Regions from separate parts of the Roseburia sp. OM04-10BH genome, predicted to be linked through region 2. Evidence: a T-box and tRNA genes for the amino acid it is inferred to sense, from the RefSeq annotation. Region 2 holds a T-box; the other holds one or more tRNA genes.
What was found. The T-box of region 2 lies ahead of DXB43_RS04165 (proline--tRNA ligase). A T-box ahead of a tRNA ligase gene usually reads a tRNA of that ligase, here a tRNA-Pro.
Positions count from the first base shown of each region.

Region 1: it has a tRNA-Pro gene. The T-box ahead of DXB43_RS04165 (proline--tRNA ligase) is inferred to sense a tRNA for this amino acid. The anticodon was not compared.

Region 1 is NZ_QTZI01000007.1:137,700-146,808, reverse strand. It holds gene DXB43_RS09090 (extracellular solute-binding protein) at 1-1,150, shown strand, start outside; gene DXB43_RS09085 (carbohydrate ABC transporter permease) at 1,205-2,098, shown strand; gene DXB43_RS09080 (sugar ABC transporter permease) at 2,091-2,936, shown strand; gene DXB43_RS09075 (glycoside hydrolase family 13 protein) at 2,944-4,722, shown strand; gene DXB43_RS15120 (hypothetical protein) at 4,796-4,933, shown strand; gene DXB43_RS09070 (GGDEF domain-containing protein) at 5,013-7,334, opposite strand; tRNA gene DXB43_RS09065 (tRNA-Pro) at 7,503-7,576, shown strand; gene DXB43_RS09060 (methylglyoxal synthase) at 7,795-8,268, shown strand; gene DXB43_RS09055 (Hsp20/alpha crystallin family protein) at 8,373-8,813, opposite strand; gene DXB43_RS15645 (hypothetical protein) at 8,845-8,970, opposite strand; gene DXB43_RS09050 (Hsp20/alpha crystallin family protein) at 9,027-9,109, opposite strand, start outside.
Region 2 is NZ_QTZI01000003.1:55,219-64,327, reverse strand. It holds gene DXB43_RS04185 (ABC transporter substrate-binding protein) at 1-1,235, opposite strand, end outside; gene DXB43_RS04180 (C-GCAxxG-C-C family protein) at 1,466-1,876, opposite strand; gene DXB43_RS04175 (class II aldolase/adducin family protein) at 1,967-2,704, opposite strand; gene DXB43_RS04170 (chloride channel protein) at 2,933-4,207, shown strand; gene DXB43_RS04165 (proline--tRNA ligase) at 4,379-6,082, opposite strand; T-box leader at 6,155-6,382, opposite strand; gene DXB43_RS04160 (DUF4340 domain-containing protein) at 6,421-7,059, opposite strand; gene DXB43_RS04155 (Gldg family protein) at 7,059-9,109, opposite strand, start outside.

The sequences.
Region 1 (9,109 bases), on a different contig from region 2:
AAATGATGCAGAGGATGAAATGACAGAGGTAAAAATCTGGCATGATGGGGATGAGAATATCATGCAGACCATTGCGGATTGTGCGAATGAGAAACTGGCAGAGGATAATATCAAGGTTACCTTTGAAAAGAAGAGCGGTCTGACCGACCAGCTTCAGTTATATGGAAATGATGAATCCAACGGACCGGATATGTATCTTTATGCACATGATTCATTGGGAACATTTGCAGAAATGGGGATTTTAGCTCCGATTACGGATGTTATCAGTGAGGATGTAATGGCGGATTTATTACCGATGACCGTAGAAGCAGGTAATTATAAGGATACCCAGTACCTGATGCCGGTTTATTATGAGACATTGCTCTTTATGTATAATAAGGCAAAATGGGAAGGCGATGTGCCGGAAACAACAGATGAACTGTATGATTATATGGTAGCACATACCGATGTGGATGCAGGAACTTATGCGCTGGTAAATCAGCATTCTACCGCATACAATGTGGCACCGGTAATCAATGGTTTTGGTGGATATATTATTGATAAAGATGCAAATCCGGGATTAAATACACAGGAAACCAAGGATGCTATCGCATACAATCAGAAATTTGCAGCATTGGAGGCAGATGGAGATTACAACACAGTAACTGCATTATTCAATGAAGGCCAGGCAGCAGCAATTATTGGTGGACCATGGCTGGTATCCGGAATCAAGGCAGCGGGCATTGACCTTGGTATTAAATCCTTAGCGGATTTTAAACTCCCGAATGGAAACGGACTGGCACCATATTCAGGTGTACAGAGCATTGGTGTCTTAAAATATGCAGCAGAAAATAAGAAAGAAGCAATTGCAAAAGTATTAGAGACAATTGCAAGCCCGGAAGTAGGTATTGCATTGGCGAATAAATCAAACTGTGCACCGGCAAACAGCAAAGCATATGATGACGCAGATGTTGCTGCAAATGAGATGATTATGGCAATGAAAGCAACTGCAGAAACTGCACAGCCTATGCCAAACATTCCACAGATGAGCGTTATGTGGGGACCAACAGAAGAATTTTTGGCAGCAGTCAACAAATCCGGGGAGGATATTGACACTGCAGCAGAGACTTATCAGCAGGAGGCATTGGATGCCATTGCAGATATGCAGTAAGCAGGAGTTTGTTTAGAAGCAATAAAGAGGAAAATTAGGAAGAGAAGTGTGTATATGAAGAACAAACGGAAATTAACACCATGGCTTTACAGTATGCCGGCACTGATATTGATTGGAATGGTTATTGTATTCCCGATTATTTATACGGGCTATATATCACTGACCAATATGAATCTTTTTCACTGGTCAAATTATGAATTTATCGGACTATCCAACTATAGCAGGGCATTATTAAAGGCAGACTCCGGTTTCCTTGGAGCACTGTTTACAACATTACTTTGGACCACATTAAATATGGTGATACAGGTAGTTGTGGCATATTTTATTGCATTGGGATTTCAAAGAGAAGATTTAAAGGGAAAACGTGTATACAAGACTCTTTTGATGTTCCCGTGGGCGATGCCTGCATATGTGTCCATACTTTTGTGGAGGGTAGGCATTTATAACACAGAGTTTGGTCTTCTGAATAAGATTCTGGTGGCACTTGGCTTTGGAAAGGTAAATTTCCTTTCCACCAATGTGCCGGCATTTCTCTCCTGCATGACCTTAAACCTGTGGATGGCATTGCCGTTTATGATTATGATGATAGACGGTGCACTGTCCAGCATTGACCGCAGCTATTATGAAAGCGCAGAACTGGATGGAGCAGGTTTCTGGTCAAAGAACATCCATATTACCGTTCCGGCAATGAAAGGAATTATTGCACCGGCGGTTATTATGACGACATTTACCACATTTAAGCAGTTTGATATCGTATATCTTCTTACGATGCAGAAGGGAGCATATTCAGGGGCAACCTTACAGACCGTAATTACTTATGCACAGCAGAATGCGTTTGTTTCAAATAACTATGGGCTGTCCTCTGCGGTATCCATTATTATCTTTTTCCTCATCATGGTATTTTCGCTGTTTACCAATCGAGGGGTAAAGGAGGAAAATTATGACTAAGAAAAAGAGAAAACAGATTTTACAGCTTAGCGGATTACATATTTTTTATATTATACTGTGTCTGCTGGCACTGGTACCGATTTTATATGCGTTGAATCTTTCCTTTGAAAGGGGAAGTGGAGCATTGTCCTCCGGATTATCTTTGTTTCCAAAGGAATTTACACTGGATAATTATAAAAATATACTGACGCAGAAGCCGTTTTTGCGGTGGTTTTATAACTCTGCCGTATTAAGCTTCTTTACAATGGTCATTGCTATCGGATTTGCCATGGTGTCATCTTATGCATTTTCAAGATACCGTTTTAAGGGAAGAAATGGCATTTTAAAATTACTGCTTCTCTTAAATGCATTCCCGCAGATTTTGTCCATGTTTGCATTATTCCGTCTTTTAAAACAGATGAATATGCTGGATACGAAACTGGGACTGGTGATTATTTATGCGGGAAGCATGTGCATTTTCTCTATCTGGAATATGAAGGGGTATTTTGATACCATTCCGATAGAAATCGAAGAAGCATCGAAAATTGACGGTGCATCGGATTTCCAGCTGCTGTGGAAGGTAGTAATGCCGCTGGCTCGTCCGGCAATCATTGTAACTTCTGTGATGGTACTTATTTTTGTATGGAATGAATATCTGTTTTCCACAACATTTCTACTGAATGAAAACAGTTATACACTGGCAGGTGGATTATATCAGTTACAGTCCAACGATTACACCAGAAGCTGGGGAATGTTCTCCGCAGCCGCTATCCTGGTATCTGTTCCGGTGCTGATTATTTTCTTCTGTATACAAAAGTATATGGTATCCGGTCTTACTGCAGGTGGTGTGAAAGGATAGAAATAAAATGGAAAAAGAAGCAATTTTGCATATTCCACTGTCACAATTTGCTTTTGCAGAAAAAGAAGACCGGCTGGTAATAAGAATCCGTTGTAAAAAGGGCGATTTAAAACGGTGCGTGCTGCTTTGGGGAGACCGGGTGGCAATGGAAGAGCCACTTCCGGTGAAACAAAGTGAAATGGAACATGTGGCATCCGATATGCTTTATGATTATTATGAAGTTAAGATTACGTCTCCATATACCAGGGTATGCTATTATTTCCGGTTAGAGGACGATATAGAAAGCCTTTATTATTATGGAAGAGGATTTGCAGAGAAACTGTCCTGTGGCAGGGCAGAATATTTTCAGTTTCCATATATTAGAAGAGAGGATATTTTAGATATCCCGGAGTGGGCAGAAGACATTGTTATGTATCATATTTTCCCGGACAGTTTTGCAAATGACAGACGGGAACTGACGGAAAAAGCAACAAGGCATATGCTTTTGCCGGATGAAAAAAGCGACAGCAATGGAAAAATTTTACCGGACCGGATTTGTAAGAATCATCTGGGTGGTACACTGAAAGGAATTTGTGAAAACCTTGACTATATCGAAAAGCTTGGAATTAACTGCATTTATCTGAATCCGATTTTTGAAGCAGCGTCTTATCATAAATATGATACCATTGACTATTTTGAAATCGACCCCTGTCTTGGAAATAAAGCGGATTTAAAAGAACTGGTGCAGCAGTGCCACAAGAGAGGAATCCGGGTTATTTTAGATGGTGTATTTAATCATTGTGGAGCAGATTTCTTTGCATTTCGGGATGTGCGGCAGAAGGGAAAAGCATCAAGATATTATAACTGGTTTTATCACCTGCCGGAAACGATACAGTACGCTGATCCGCCGAATTATGAGGCGTTTGCCTATGTAAAGGAAATGCCAAAGCTTAATACCGGAAATCCTGAAGTGGTGGAGTACCTTTGCAATGTTGGAACTTACTGGATTCGGGAAGCAGATATTGACGGCTGGCGCTTGGATGTGGCAAATGAAATCAATCATGAATTCTGGAGAGCCTTCCGCCATGCGGTGAGAGCGGTAAAAGAGGATATATTTCTAATAGGCGAAATCTGGGAAGAAGCAGGCATCTGGCTTCAGGGAGACCAGTTTGATTCTACGATGAATTATACTTTTTCTTATCTGTGCCGGGATTTTTTTGGAAAGGGAGAACTTTCGGTCAGTGAATTTGATGCCCAGATGCAGCAGATGATTTACCGCTACCCATGGCAGGTGAGCCTGGCACAGATGAATTTTCTGGATTCCCATGATATTCCGAGATTTTTAAGCTATTGCAATGGAAATAGAAAGAGAATGGAGCTGGCATTTTTCTATCTCTTTATGGGAGTGGGCGTGCCATCGGTATTTTATGGGGATGAGGTATATATTGATGGTACGGAAGAATCAGAATACAGGGCAGCCATGGACTGGCAGAGAGCATCCGGACAATCAGATGAAACTGAACCACAGTCTTTATTGCCGTATCAGGATAATTTAATCGGAAAATTCAAGGAGTGGATAGCACTTCGGAGAGAGCATCCGGCATTACGCAGGGGAAATTATCGCACCATCTATTGTAATGATGTTACCGGTGTTTATGCATTTTCCCGCTGCTATGAAGAAGACCGGGTGCTGGTAGTGCTGAATACAGGCCCTGACAAAGTGGAACTTACTTCGGCAGAAATACAGGAGCTGCAGGAAAAAAATATAGAACTGTCTTCTTATGAAGGAAGACTCGTGGCATTCTGAAAAAGACAAGTGACATTACAAAATACTTGTGTTATACTTTGAAAAACAAAGTGACGCAGGGAGGGTGTTTGCTATGGTTATTTTAATTGGAATTATTATATTTGCAGCCGTTATTGGATTTTATGCCTGTTTCGGACGCAGAATCAATGAAAATATTGGCTCTGGATTCGGAAAAGAGTACATGAAAGACAAATGGGGAATGGACGAATAATGAAAGAATGCCGGGTGGTTTACCATCCGGCATTTATATATGTCATATATATTCTTTCCTTCGGAAGGATGATACGAAATCAGACTTTCTTGATGCTGCTGCGACGTTTTGCTTTCTCCTCGTAGAGGATTGCATCAGAGTGCTTGAGAATGTCTGTTAAGTCCATCTGCGGATTACAGTAGAAGTCGTAGATGCCGACAGAGATTTCTACATAAAAAGGTTTATCGCATACGGCATTAAAAGCATCGCTCTCTGCTTTCAGATTCTTTAAAAGCTGCTCCTTGAAATCCGGTATATCGGTTAAAATAAAGGAAACAAATTCGTCACCGCCCAGTCTTGCAGTAATGGCATCCTTTGGCAGGCATTTTCGCAACCGCTCGGATACTGTGCGTAACGCAAAATCCCCGGCAAGATGGGAGAAGCAGTCGTTGATTTCCTTTAAGTGATCCAAGTCACCAAAAAGAAGATAAGCTTTTTTGCCGGAATTGGATTCAATTGCATGGGATGCCCGTTCCATAAATCCACGGCGGTTCAAAAGCTGGCTTAAATCGTCATATTCAGAGATATAACTTAAGATGCTGTTCTGCTCCTGAATGACTTTCATGGAATCCTGCAATTCTTTCTGAATCTGGCGTTCGCTGGCATTTAACTGGATAAAATGCAGGAGTGCACCAATCTGGAGGCTGCAAATCTGCATAAAGGAAATATCTTTCTGTTCCACTTCGCAAAGCAGCAGACCGAACTGTTCATCTCCGGAAAAGAGGATAAATGATGTATAGCAGTGGCTGTGTTCCTTTGGAAGAAAACTGGAAAATCCATTGGCAGTCGTTACTTTTGGACGTTTGCCCGGTTCATGGTAGACTGATTTTTCATCATGGTAATATGCTGCCAGATAGATTTCGTCCGGATACTCTGCAAGCTCATTTTCCTGATGAATGACCGGTTTGTCAAAGAAGAAAAAGAAGGAACTTTTGACATTCATCAGATGCAGCCGCTCCATGATATGTGTAATCGTTTCTTTGAAATTGGCACCGGAGTTAATCAAATCTCTTGTAAAGGAAGGTACAAACCAGGCTTTCCGGTTAGAATCCATGATTTCTTTTTCTAGCTGGAAGACATCCGCAGAATGAACGTATTGCTGGGTAAAGGATAAAATGCCGGAAAGCTGTGTCTGCAGCAGTTCTTCCTCCGAGAAGTTAATCAGTGTACGGAGTAATGAAGTAAGTTGCTCTAGGAGCATTTCTCCGGAAATATGGGGATATGCAGTAAGCTTTCTCAGATAACGAATCAGAGGCTCGTTGGAGAAGTCAGTTCCCTTCCGGATAAAGATTTCTTCATATATATTTTCAAAATATGCATGTAGAACTTCGGTATAGTAATTACGATCTTTTTCGTATGAAATGGAAGAGAATAATTCCTCAGCCATAGCATCGACCTGCTGGTGTATAAAATCGTGCAGTTGCTCCATGCTGATATGACGCAGTGTGGTAAAGCCGGTGTGCAGCTGGCAGCCGCAGGAGCTTCTCTGGTGAAAAATGGCTGACATCCGGCAGGATTGTGGCTTCTTTCCCTGACAGAGCATAAGCGCATTCTGTAATGCCTGGTAGCTGAACTGGAAGCTGCTGTGGGAAACACTGGTCAGTGGTGGCTCCATGGTTTTTGCGTGGTCAATGTCGTCAAAACCGGTAATGGCAATGTCATGTCCCACCAAAAGGTCTCTTGCAGCACAGACGCGGTATCCTGCCTTTGCCATATTATCATTTGCAAAAGCAATTGCCTCTAATTCCGGGTTGTGGTCTAGGATATATTCCACCTGCTCGGTGACAAGCTCTGAGTAGTTGCCATAGACGACCATATCATCCGTGACCGGAAGCTGATGTTCCACCATAACATCGCGGTAGGCTTTCAACCGTTCATTGGAGTCTTTGTTGTTAGCTGGTCCTGCTACAAAAGCAATCTTACGATAGCCATGGACATTCACAAGATGCTCGATACATTGCCGCATACCGTTGTAGTTGTCAGCAATCAGATATGGAATGTCAGGATCGTCCGGTGTGTCCTCTAACATCAGAAATGGAATATCTTTATAATGGGAAAGAAAGTCTGTCTTTACCTGGTTACTTTTAAAAATAGAAAGAGAACCATAGGTAATAATGAGTGCATCCGGTCTGGTAAAATGCACATAATCATAAATCGTATCAAACTGATAATTATAGTCTCCATCAAAACTGCAGGATAAAATATCTTTACAATATTGTGGCATCTGAGGTCCCATCAGAAAAATAATATTGATATCTTCTTCTCTGGCACAGGTATAGAAGCCTCGAAGTAAGTCTTCTGAGTAGCTGGACTGGGTGTCACCTAACATAATTGCAATTGTTGGTCTCTGGTTGTTCTCCATAATGTGCCTTTCTCTGGTAAAAAAAGTTGCTTCGGCATTGTAAAAGCCGTTCTTATGATTGACTTAAGTATAACATAAAACGATTAAGTAGAAAAGAAAATAAAAATATTACTGGACAAAAAATGTGATATATGCTAATATAGTTGAGCGTGTGAAAGAATTAAATAACGATGCGTGGCTCAGCTTGGTAGAGCGCTGCGTTCGGGACGCAGAGGTCGCAGGTTCAAATCCTGTCGCATCGACGAAAAAAACGAGTACACTGTTAGGTGTGCTCGTTTTTTATATGAAGATTTCTACCCCAAACATTGTCTGGAATCATCCTATCATGTTATAATGAGCGTAAGCAAGTCAACATATAAGCGTGATTGGCGAGCTGCAATTGTTTATCAGGAGTTGATTTTCACTTGATAAATGAAATGGTTGGAAAATAATACAATAAAGGAGAAGACACAATATGAGTATGGAACCGGATTTTCTTACTTTGACAATCGGAAAACAGAAAAATATTGCATTGATTGCCCATGATGGAAAGAAAGCAGAACTGATCCAGTGGTGCAAAGACAATGCAGAAATTTTAAAGAAGCATTTCCTTTGTGGAACCGGAACAACGGCAAAAATGATTACAGACCAGACGGGACTGCCGGTAAAAGGCTATAACAGCGGTCCGCTGGGCGGAGACCAGCAGATTGGTGCTAAGATAGTAGAGGGAAAAGTAGATTTCGTGATTTTCTTTTCAGATCCGCTTACTGCAGCACCTCATGACCCGGATGTAAAAGCGCTGCTTCGTATTGCACAGGTATATGACATCCCGATTGCAAATAATAAGGCAACTGCAGATTTTATGATTCATTCCGAGTTGATGGATGAAGAATATAATCACAATGTGATTAATTTTAATAAGAATATCAGACAGCGGGCATCGACGATAAAGTAATGTCAGCTAAACTACGAGAAACACGCAAAGCGTGTTTCTCACATAAAAAGGAGAGGCGGTGTGAATACTCACACCGCCCCTTTTTCCTTTTAATTATCCTGGTATTATCCCTCAATGGAAATATATTTCTTTTCTTCCACAGCAGGTTTTACTTCTTTCTTCGGAACGGTCAGAGTCAGGATACCATTTTCAAAACCACCTTTGATGTCATCCTGAGTAACGCCATCTCCGACATAGAAACTACGCTGGTAAGAGCCATAGTAACGTTCTTTACGGATATATTTGCCATCTTTGTCTTTTTCGTCCTTATTGTCCTGGTGTTTGGCATTGACGATGAGGTATCCGTCTTTCAGCTCAGCCTGGATATCTTCTTTCTTAAAACCTGGAAGTTCAAATTCCAGTTCATATCTGTCGTCAAATTCCTTAACGTCAGTGTTCATGGCAGCACGGTTGTCTGTTGCAGGAGCATTGTAAGCTCCAAATGGAAATACATCATCAAATATATCATCTACAAAGTTGTTTGAAAAAATACTTGGTACTAACATAAGTCATTCCTCCTGAAAATAATTGTTGTAATTAATAATAATGTTTTTTATTTCTGTGAGCTTCTCTGGCTTCTTCAACAGCCTCATGGTCGGCTACATTAATTTTAGCTTTTACTTTCTTCTTCTTTAATGGATGTTTTGGATTTTTATCTGACATAATAACATGCTTCCTTTCTTTTACATCATCAGATATCTGAAATACAATGTCTGAAATTATCCTTCAATTGCAATATATTTGTGGTCTTCTACTGCAGGTTTTGCTTCTTTCTTCGGAACGAAGAGTTTTAAGATACCGT
Region 2 (9,109 bases):
GTCTTACCATCTGCAATGTACTGGTTAGCTGCATCCATGAATGCATTGCTTGCCTGATATCCATCATCAAATGAATCAAATGGTGTTGTGAAGCCCATCTGGTTAGCAACAACGTCACGTCCTGTGTCACTTGTAATAACCCAGTTCAAGAAATCTTCTGTTGCTTTGATGTTTTCTTCAGAAGCATTAGCATTAATACACCAGTAGTTCTCAGATCCTGTACAAAGTCCCTGATTCTCTTCTCCATCAACTCCGATGTAGATAGGCATCATTCCAAGGTCATCATCTGTTAATACACCAGCATTGATAATATCATTGTATGCCCATGTACCATTCTGATAGAATACAGCTTCGCCTAAGCCAAATTCAGCTGTTGCATCATCACCAGTCTTGCTTGCTAACATAGAGCCTTCGCAAGTAGAATCTGTTGTGTATAAATCCCAGATCTGTTTGTAGTTATCAAGGTAAGTTCCTTTGATAGCATCTGTAGATCCGATTCCATCTGCTTTGTATTCATAGTAGATTGGAAGGTTTGCTAAATGGGTTTTGAATCTCCAGTCAGAAGATGAATCCATACCAGCTGAAGTAAATGCACCCTTAAGGTCATATTCAGGACCAGCTGCTTCACTTACTTCTGCAAGTCTTGACTGAATATCATCTGCTACTTCTTTTAATTTTGCAAAGCTGTTGATTTCATCGATAGAAGTAACTTTAGCTCCGTCCATTCCGCAATATGCGTTTAATACGGTTTTGTTGTAAATAAGACCATAAGTCTCAAGTACATATGCGATACCTTTTACTTCGTCTCCATCTTTCAGTACAAAGTCATCACTCTTAACATGTGAATAAACATCTGTTCCTGATAAGTCTGCGCAGTAATCTTTCCATGTTGCAAGACCAACCGGTCCGTTTACCTGGAAAAGTGTAGGTGCATCAGATTTAGCCATCTCAGACTTTAAAGTCTCTTCATATGTACCAGATGCTGCTGTAACAACTTCAACTGGAACACCAGTCTCATCTGTGTAAGCTTTTGCAAGATCCTGCCACTGCTGATCCTGTTCTGGTTTGAAGTTCAAGTAGTAAACAGAACCACTTGCTGCTTCTTTGCTGTCATCTGTCTTCTCTGTTCCTGCTGCATTATTGTCAGCTGTTTTCTTGTCGTCGCTTCCACATCCAGCAACCATAGCTGCTGTCATAGATACAACTAACATAAGAGATACTAATTTTCTTTTCATAGTACATCCTCCTAAAATATAATATGCTGTCCTTCCTGAAAACCTCTTCCCCAATCTGTATACCGACTTGTCTGAAAACTGGTTGGTTACGTTCTCGGTAACGTTTTCAGTGGATGTATATAATATAACCCCATTACTCAAAAATAGCAATGGGGTTTTCAACATTTTGTACACTTATATAATTTTGGCATTCCTTTTTTGTGCACTTTTACCATTAAATTGTGTTTTTTCTATGAAAACAAGCGCTCTGCAATACGGACTGCATCTTCAATACAGCCATCGCAGCTCCGCAAAACCTTTCCGGTTTCAATTCCTTTCAATTCTTTACAGATATGAGAGCCGTTTTTTTCATCAAATGCTGCTGTCAGTCCCTTTACTGTCTGATATGTTCTGCCTTTGGTCATGCCCTTTTCAATTGCTCCCGAGCTTCCCAGTGCTCCTGCAATCATATACATGCCGGTTACTGCTCCACAGGTTCCCTGCATATCTGCCATTCCTGCGCCGAATCCTTCGGACAGACGGAATAAAGTTTCCTCGTCAATTCCAAGCTTATCACTGTAACTGCATAATACTGCCTGCGCACAGTTATAACCACTGTGATGTTTTTCTTCTGCTAATTTTACTCTTTCTTCTATTGTCATCTTCTAATCTCCTTTTTCTGTTTCCTGCTATTCTCTGTAATAACTTTTTCTTGCTTATAAAATGCTGCCTTCTGCCAAACGTTTTCTTTTCTATCCATCTGGTAAAAGATTTTTCCTGCGGATACACTCACGGCAGCTTTCAAATAATAATTTCTTACTGCCACAGACTGTTTCCGGATTCTTCATTCCTGCCTTTTCCCGCATCAGACATAATTTGTGTACCGTATCTGCATCCAGCTCCCGGTCCATTTCCATCATTTTACTCTGGTAAAGAAGTCTTGCATATAATTCTACCGACTCCATCCGGTAATAAGCTTCCGTCAGGTCCTTTCCATAAGTCAGTGCCCCATGATGCGCTAAGAGCAACGCATCAAAATAGTCAAGATATGGTGCAATGGCATCCGGTATTTCCTGCGTAGACGGCAGCCCATATTCTGCTACCGGCACACAGCCAAGACTTACAATGGATTCTGATATGATTGCACGATTTAATGCCTGACCGCCAATCGCAAAGGTTGTGGCATATGGCGGATGCGCATGTACAACTGCTCTTACATCCGGACGTTTTTCATATACTTTCAAATGCATCTTCATTTCAGAAGACGGGCGGAACCCATCCTGACAGGATAAGACTTCTCCCTGCAGATTTATCTTACATAAACATTCTTCCGTCATATATCCTTTAGATATTCCGGTTGGCGTACACAAAATTTCATTCTCTGATATACGCACAGAAAGATTACCATCATTGGCAGCCACCATTCCACTCTGATAAATTCTTTTTCCAATCTCTATCATCTGCCGGCGTATCCTGATTTCTGATTCCATCTTTCTTCCTCCATTGCCTGTAATTTCCAGATTTTATAGAAAGCCTTCACTTATTATAGTCACCCCGGTTATTTTTTGCAAATAAAATTCTCTTCATTTATCTCTTCATTCATCTTGTAAATTTATTTCCAGAATGCTACTATTTCTTATAGAATATATATTTTTCAAAAAATACAAACAATTTCTGCTTATAATATTTACTTTATATAAAAAAGGAGTTACTACATCATGAACGAACCAGTTACCAAAGAACTTGTGATACATAAAATCAAACACAATCTGCGTCGTCTGCGTACCGCCATAAAATGGATTATTTTTTCTATTCTGTCCGGTCTTCTCATCGGTATGGTGGGAATTGCCTTTTACTTTGGCATGACATGGGTCACCGATACAAGAACTGCTTATCCATGGCTCATCTTCTTTCTTCCGCTGGGTGGAATCGTGATTGTACTGCTCTATCATCTTCTCCATGATGAAAAGGATACTGGAACCAACCTGGTGCTTTCCGCCATCCACTCTGGGGATGAAATTCCACTGCGTATGGCTCCGCTTATTTTTATCTCCACCTTAATCACACACCTCTTTGGTGGTTCTGCCGGCCGGGAAGGTGCAGCACTTCAGCTTGGCGGAAGCATCGGAAATTCTCTCGGAAGACTTTTCCGTTTTGATGAAAAAGATAAACATATTATGATTATGTGCGGCATGAGTGCTGCTTTTTCCGCCTTATTCGGAACACCGATGGCTGCCGCTATTTTTCCGCTGGAAGTAGTCAGTGTCGGCATCATGCACTATTCTGCATTAGTGCCATGCGTTATCTCTGCTTTAGTAGCACATGGTCTGGCATTACACTTTCAGATTGCGCCGCCGTCCTTTGCTATTTCAGACATTCCGGAATTCGGAATTTCTTCTGCAGTTACCGTAACGATTCTTGCCGTTTTATGTGCATTGGTCAGTATCCTGTTCTGTATTTCCTTACATTACAGTGAAACCATTTACCGTAAATTTATCAAAAATCCTTACCTTCGTGCTGCGGCAGGCGGCTGCATCATTATTCTCCTCACCCTTCTGGCAGGTAATCAGGATTACAACGGAACCGGCGTTAATATTATTTCCAAATGCTTTGACGGCACAGTGGCACCGGAAGCTTTTCTTTTAAAAATTATTTTTACTGCCCTGACTCTTGGTGCCGGCTTCAAAGGTGGCGAAATTGTTCCTACTTTCTTTATCGGTGCAAGCTTCGGCTGTCTCTTTGGAACGTTGACCGGTTTCTCCCCAACCTTATGTGCCGCCATCGGTATGGCCGCCATTTTCTGTGGTGTCACCAACAGCCCGATTACTTCTTTGCTGATCAGCTTTGAAATGTTCGGCTTTGCTGCAATGCCGTTCCTGCTTCTTGCGATTGCATTCAGTTATATGCTCTCCGGCTATTACGGACTGTACCGCAGCCAGAAGATTATGTATTCAAAATTTAAGACAAGCTATATTAATAAACAGACGCACTAACTACGAGAAACACGCTTTGCGAGTTTCTCGAGTTATCGCGGTGCTTGCCAAATCTGCATGCAGGCATGCGATTTTTCTCGCTATTCGCACAAAAAGAACTTCTGCTGATTGTTTTCCAACCGGCAGGAGTTCTTCTCATATCATTCACAATATGCTATTTTTAATCTCTTCTTATAAGTATTTCTGAATCTCTTCAAATACGTTTTCTACCGGAACCTGTTCCTTTAAGGTCTTATCACGGGATGTCACTTCTACGATTCCCTGCTTCATATTTCTAGGACTTACGATAACACGAAGTGGAATTCCAAGAAGGTCTGCATCGGCAAACATAACGCCGGCACTTACGGTACGGTCATCATAGATAACTTCAATACCGGCATTCTGCATTTTCTCATATAAATCATCAGCAAAAGCCTTTACTTCTTCATTGTCCGGTCTTACTGCACAAAGGTGGACCTGCCATGGAGCAATTTCCTTTGGCCAGATTGGACCATACTCATCATGATGGGCTTCACATACAGCAGCAGCAAGTCTTCCGACACCGATTCCATAGCAGCCCATGATTGGAGTCTGTCTCTCACCATCTTTATCTACATAAGTCATCTTCATGGACTTGGTATATTTGGTTCCGAGCTGGAAGATATTTCCCACTTCAATACCTTTAGAAATACGGACGGTCTTCTTACCACATTTCGGGCAGATTCCACCTTCGTATACCTTAGCAAAATCATGATATTCTGCGTCTTTTACATCACGCTCCATATCAAGTCCTTTGAAGTGGTATTCCTCTTCATTTGCTCCGCAGGATAAGTTATTTCTTCCTTCCAGAGACTTATCATATAAAACCACATGAGGTGCATTGATATGTAAGCCAACTGGTCCGATATAGCCTGCATTTAATCCGCACTCTTCTGTAATAACAGCAGCATGAATCTGATCTCCAAGATAATTAACAAGCTTGGTCTCATTGATTTCCAGATCGCCACGGATAAATACAACCACATAGCTGTCATCTGAATTTTTCTGATAAACAACTGCTTTACAGGAGTTGTTTGTCTTATCGCCAAAGAATTCACAGATATCTTCAATGGTATGGATATTTGGTGTATGAACCTTTTCCAGTTCTGCTGATTCTGCGGCTCTTGGAATGTCAGAAATATTTTCTGCAGCTTCCATATTTGCTTTGTATCCACAATCATCACAAAGTACAATGGAATCTTCTCCAATCGGAGTAAGAAGCATGAACTCATGGGAAAGACTTCCACCCATCATACCGGAATCAGATGCAACGGATACCACTTCCGGAATACCGGCTCTTTCAAAAATACGCTCATATGCCTTGTGTACTCTCTGATAATACTGTTCCAAATCTTCCTGGCTGGTATGGAAGGAATATGCATCCTTCATGGTAAATTCTCTCACACGGATTAATCCGGCACGAGGTCTTGCTTCATCACGGAATTTGGTCTGAATCTGATAAATCATAAAAGGATATTTGGTATAGCTCTGTGCATACTCACGAACCAGCTGTACGGCTGCTTCTTCATGGGTCATACCAAGTACCATCCTGGCACCGTTTCTGTCTGTGAAACGAAGCAGCTCGTCTCCGATGCTTTCATATCTTCCGGATTCTTCCCAGATAGATGCAGGCATAACAACCGGGAACTGAACTTCCTGTCCGTCTACCTTGTCCATCTCTTCACGAAGAATCTGCTCAATCTTACGTGTAATTCTCTTTAATGGCAGGAATGAAGAATAGATACCATTTGCCACATATTTGATGTATCCACCTTTTACCATAAGTGCATGACTGTCAATCACACAATCTGCCGGTCTCTCTTTAAACCGGTCACCAACTAATTTTTCCAGTTTCATTTTCTTATCTCCTTTTTCTATTCTTGCAACTCATCTGCTTAAAGCAATATAAAAGCCCTAAGCTATGATTTAGCTTAGGGCGAATGTTTCATCCGTGGTACCACCTAAATTCAGGACTGCTCCTGCACTCCGGCACATCTTCTTATGCCTTCTCTCTGTAACGGGAGAACCCGACATACCTTCACTTCTGCTTGGATATGCAGCTCCAAGACTGGTTCATCATCTTCCGTCAAAAACTCTCACCTGCCGTTTTCTCTCTGAAGGCTTCCAATGATTACTATTTCTCTTCCACACTTTCTCATATATTTTACCAACGGATATTTTACTTGTCAATCCTTTTATTCCGCAATTTCGGTTGTGTTTTCCGTATCCCCGTCTTGTAGAGTATCAGCTTCTTCTGTCTCTTCCGGCTGTTCAGTCGCCGATTCCTCAGTACTCTCCGTTACTGTAAGATCCGCGATTCCTTTCTGATAAGTGGTATATACTGCACTTCCTGCCAGATAAATACTGTCAGACTGATCTGTCTTTACATAATACTGGCTCAGCATGTCATTTTTATTTCCGATCAGAAGTGTTGTTGTTCCATCCCCTGTCGTCAGGGTAATGGTATTTGACGGCGTTTCAAGCCCATACTCTGATAAGTCCTCATAATCCCTGATTTCCTGGTCTGCTGTAAGCTGTGCTACGGTGGTAACCAATGTTTCCACGGCATCCTGGTCTAATGCAATGCTTTTATCTGCCTCATAATACCATGTATCATCTTCTTTTACAAAAGACAGTGTCTCATTATTATATTGATAAGAAAATGCATTTACATCTTCTGTGTTAACATCTGTCACCATAACTTTGGATGCTTCTTCCTCTTCCTGTTTTTTCTGTTCCTGGCTCTTATTCCACTTCGTCAGGCCAACCCATGCAACAATACAGATAAGAAGCAGGACGCATAAAGCAATCAACTGTTTTTTCTGTTTCTTCATTACTTCTTTCTCCTTCTCATCCAGATTACGATACCGATTGCAAGAAGCAATAACGGAATTACTGCAATGCCGATTACAGCTGATGCAATGACAACCGAAGCCGGTACGGTCAGAGTACTGCTGTCATATTCTTTGACCGGAATCACAACTGCTGAACCGCTGTCTTCCGGAATATAGCTTGCAATGGATTTTGAAAATACGGATAAATTATTTCCGGATACCATACTGTCTGCATCATCCGTAAACATACTCATGGAAGAATATACCAATATATCAGCACTTGCATCATCCAGCGTTTTTTCTGCTTTTAATCCCACGGTAAACGGTCCTGCAATATCATCCTCCGTCTGCTCTAAGGAGCTTGTAGCATCTGTCTTACTGTACGCTGCATCCGAAGTGGTAAGTAAAGGTGTATAGGTTACATTTCCGGTATCGGTATTATAGGTAAGACCTACTGCATACGGTGTAAATACATAGCCATCCACACCGGAAGTCAGCGCACTGCTTTCTACATTTGGTAAAAGATAATATGGTGCCTGATAATAAGAACCGGTATTGCTCTCCATCACCATTCCATCTACTGCAGTAATGCCAAACTCATTTAAAACCGAATAAAAATTACTCATATCAGCATCTGTATAAGATAGCGTTACAAAAAGTTTTCCACCTTTATTGATATAATCAATTACTTTTGACGCATCATCGGATGAAAAATCAGAGGTCGGTCCATTGATAATAAGTGCCTGTGCATCTTCCGGAATGCTGTCTGCCTGCATCAGGTTGAGGCTGTTTAAAGTGACATTTGCTTTCTCAACAGCATCTTTAAAATTACCGTTCAATGCTGTCTCACCATGTCCCTGCAGTTCGTACATAACCGGCATTTCATTCGATGTGACATAGGAAATGGCACTGGTAAGCTGTCCCTCTCCATCATAACCTGTAGTCTGGCTGCTATAAGTACTGTAATCTATACTGGTCTCATAAATATTGCTGTAATTAATTACTTTGGAACGTTTACTGCTTTCTACAATCAGACTCTTTCTGGTGATAGATGTATCATCCGTATAATCCCGGTAAAAATTCGGATAAACGGAGGGGTCTTTATATTCTACCGAAATATGGGAAGATTCGCCTTCATAACGCTTTAATGTCGTTGCAAGGGTATCATCCATATTTCCTTCCGCTTCCAGAACATAAATAGTGACATCCTCATCCAGATTATGAAGAATCTCTTTTGTATCATCAGAAATGGAATACATCTTCTGTGCTGTCAAATCAATAGACGTAATGGAAGATGGCAATGCATTTACTACAAGGTTTACTGCGACTGTAACCACGATTCCGATCACAACCATGGCAGAACTGAATACGCCAAGCTTTAATTTCTTACTGCTCATACTCCAGCGACGCTTCTGTATGGACTGTACCGTCAGGAACAAAAACAGGATAATCATGGAAATATAATATACAATGCCTGATACATCAAGAATTCCCTGCATCAGCATATCCATGTGTTTTGTCAAATCATAACATCCTAAAATCTTTGTAATCATATTTCCATTCTGTGAAATCAGATTGGTAATTCCGGTCATCAGATATCCCACAAAGAGAAATACAAAGGTTAATACTGCAGAAATTACAATACTTTCTGTCAGTGAAGATACAAAGGTTCCAATGGCAATACAGGTCATACCATATAACCAGAAACCCAGTACTCCCACATAGCTCTTTGCAAAAGCAACGTTTCCATATGCTGACATAATTAACGGTGCCAGACACATAACCGCTGCACTGATGGTAAATACGGTTCCGGTGGCGAGATATTTTGCCAGAACCACTTTTTCTACTGATACCGGCGAAGTTAAAATCAGCTGGTCTGTCTTATTCTTCCGCTCCTCTGCCAGGGTACGCATCGTAAGAATCGGCACAGTAACCAGAAACAGAAACGTTACTGCTGATAAAGTACTGCTGATATCTGTCGAACCATAATACATATTGTATACATAAAAATAAAGGCCAAACAGTGCCAGTGTTGCTGCAATAAAAATCC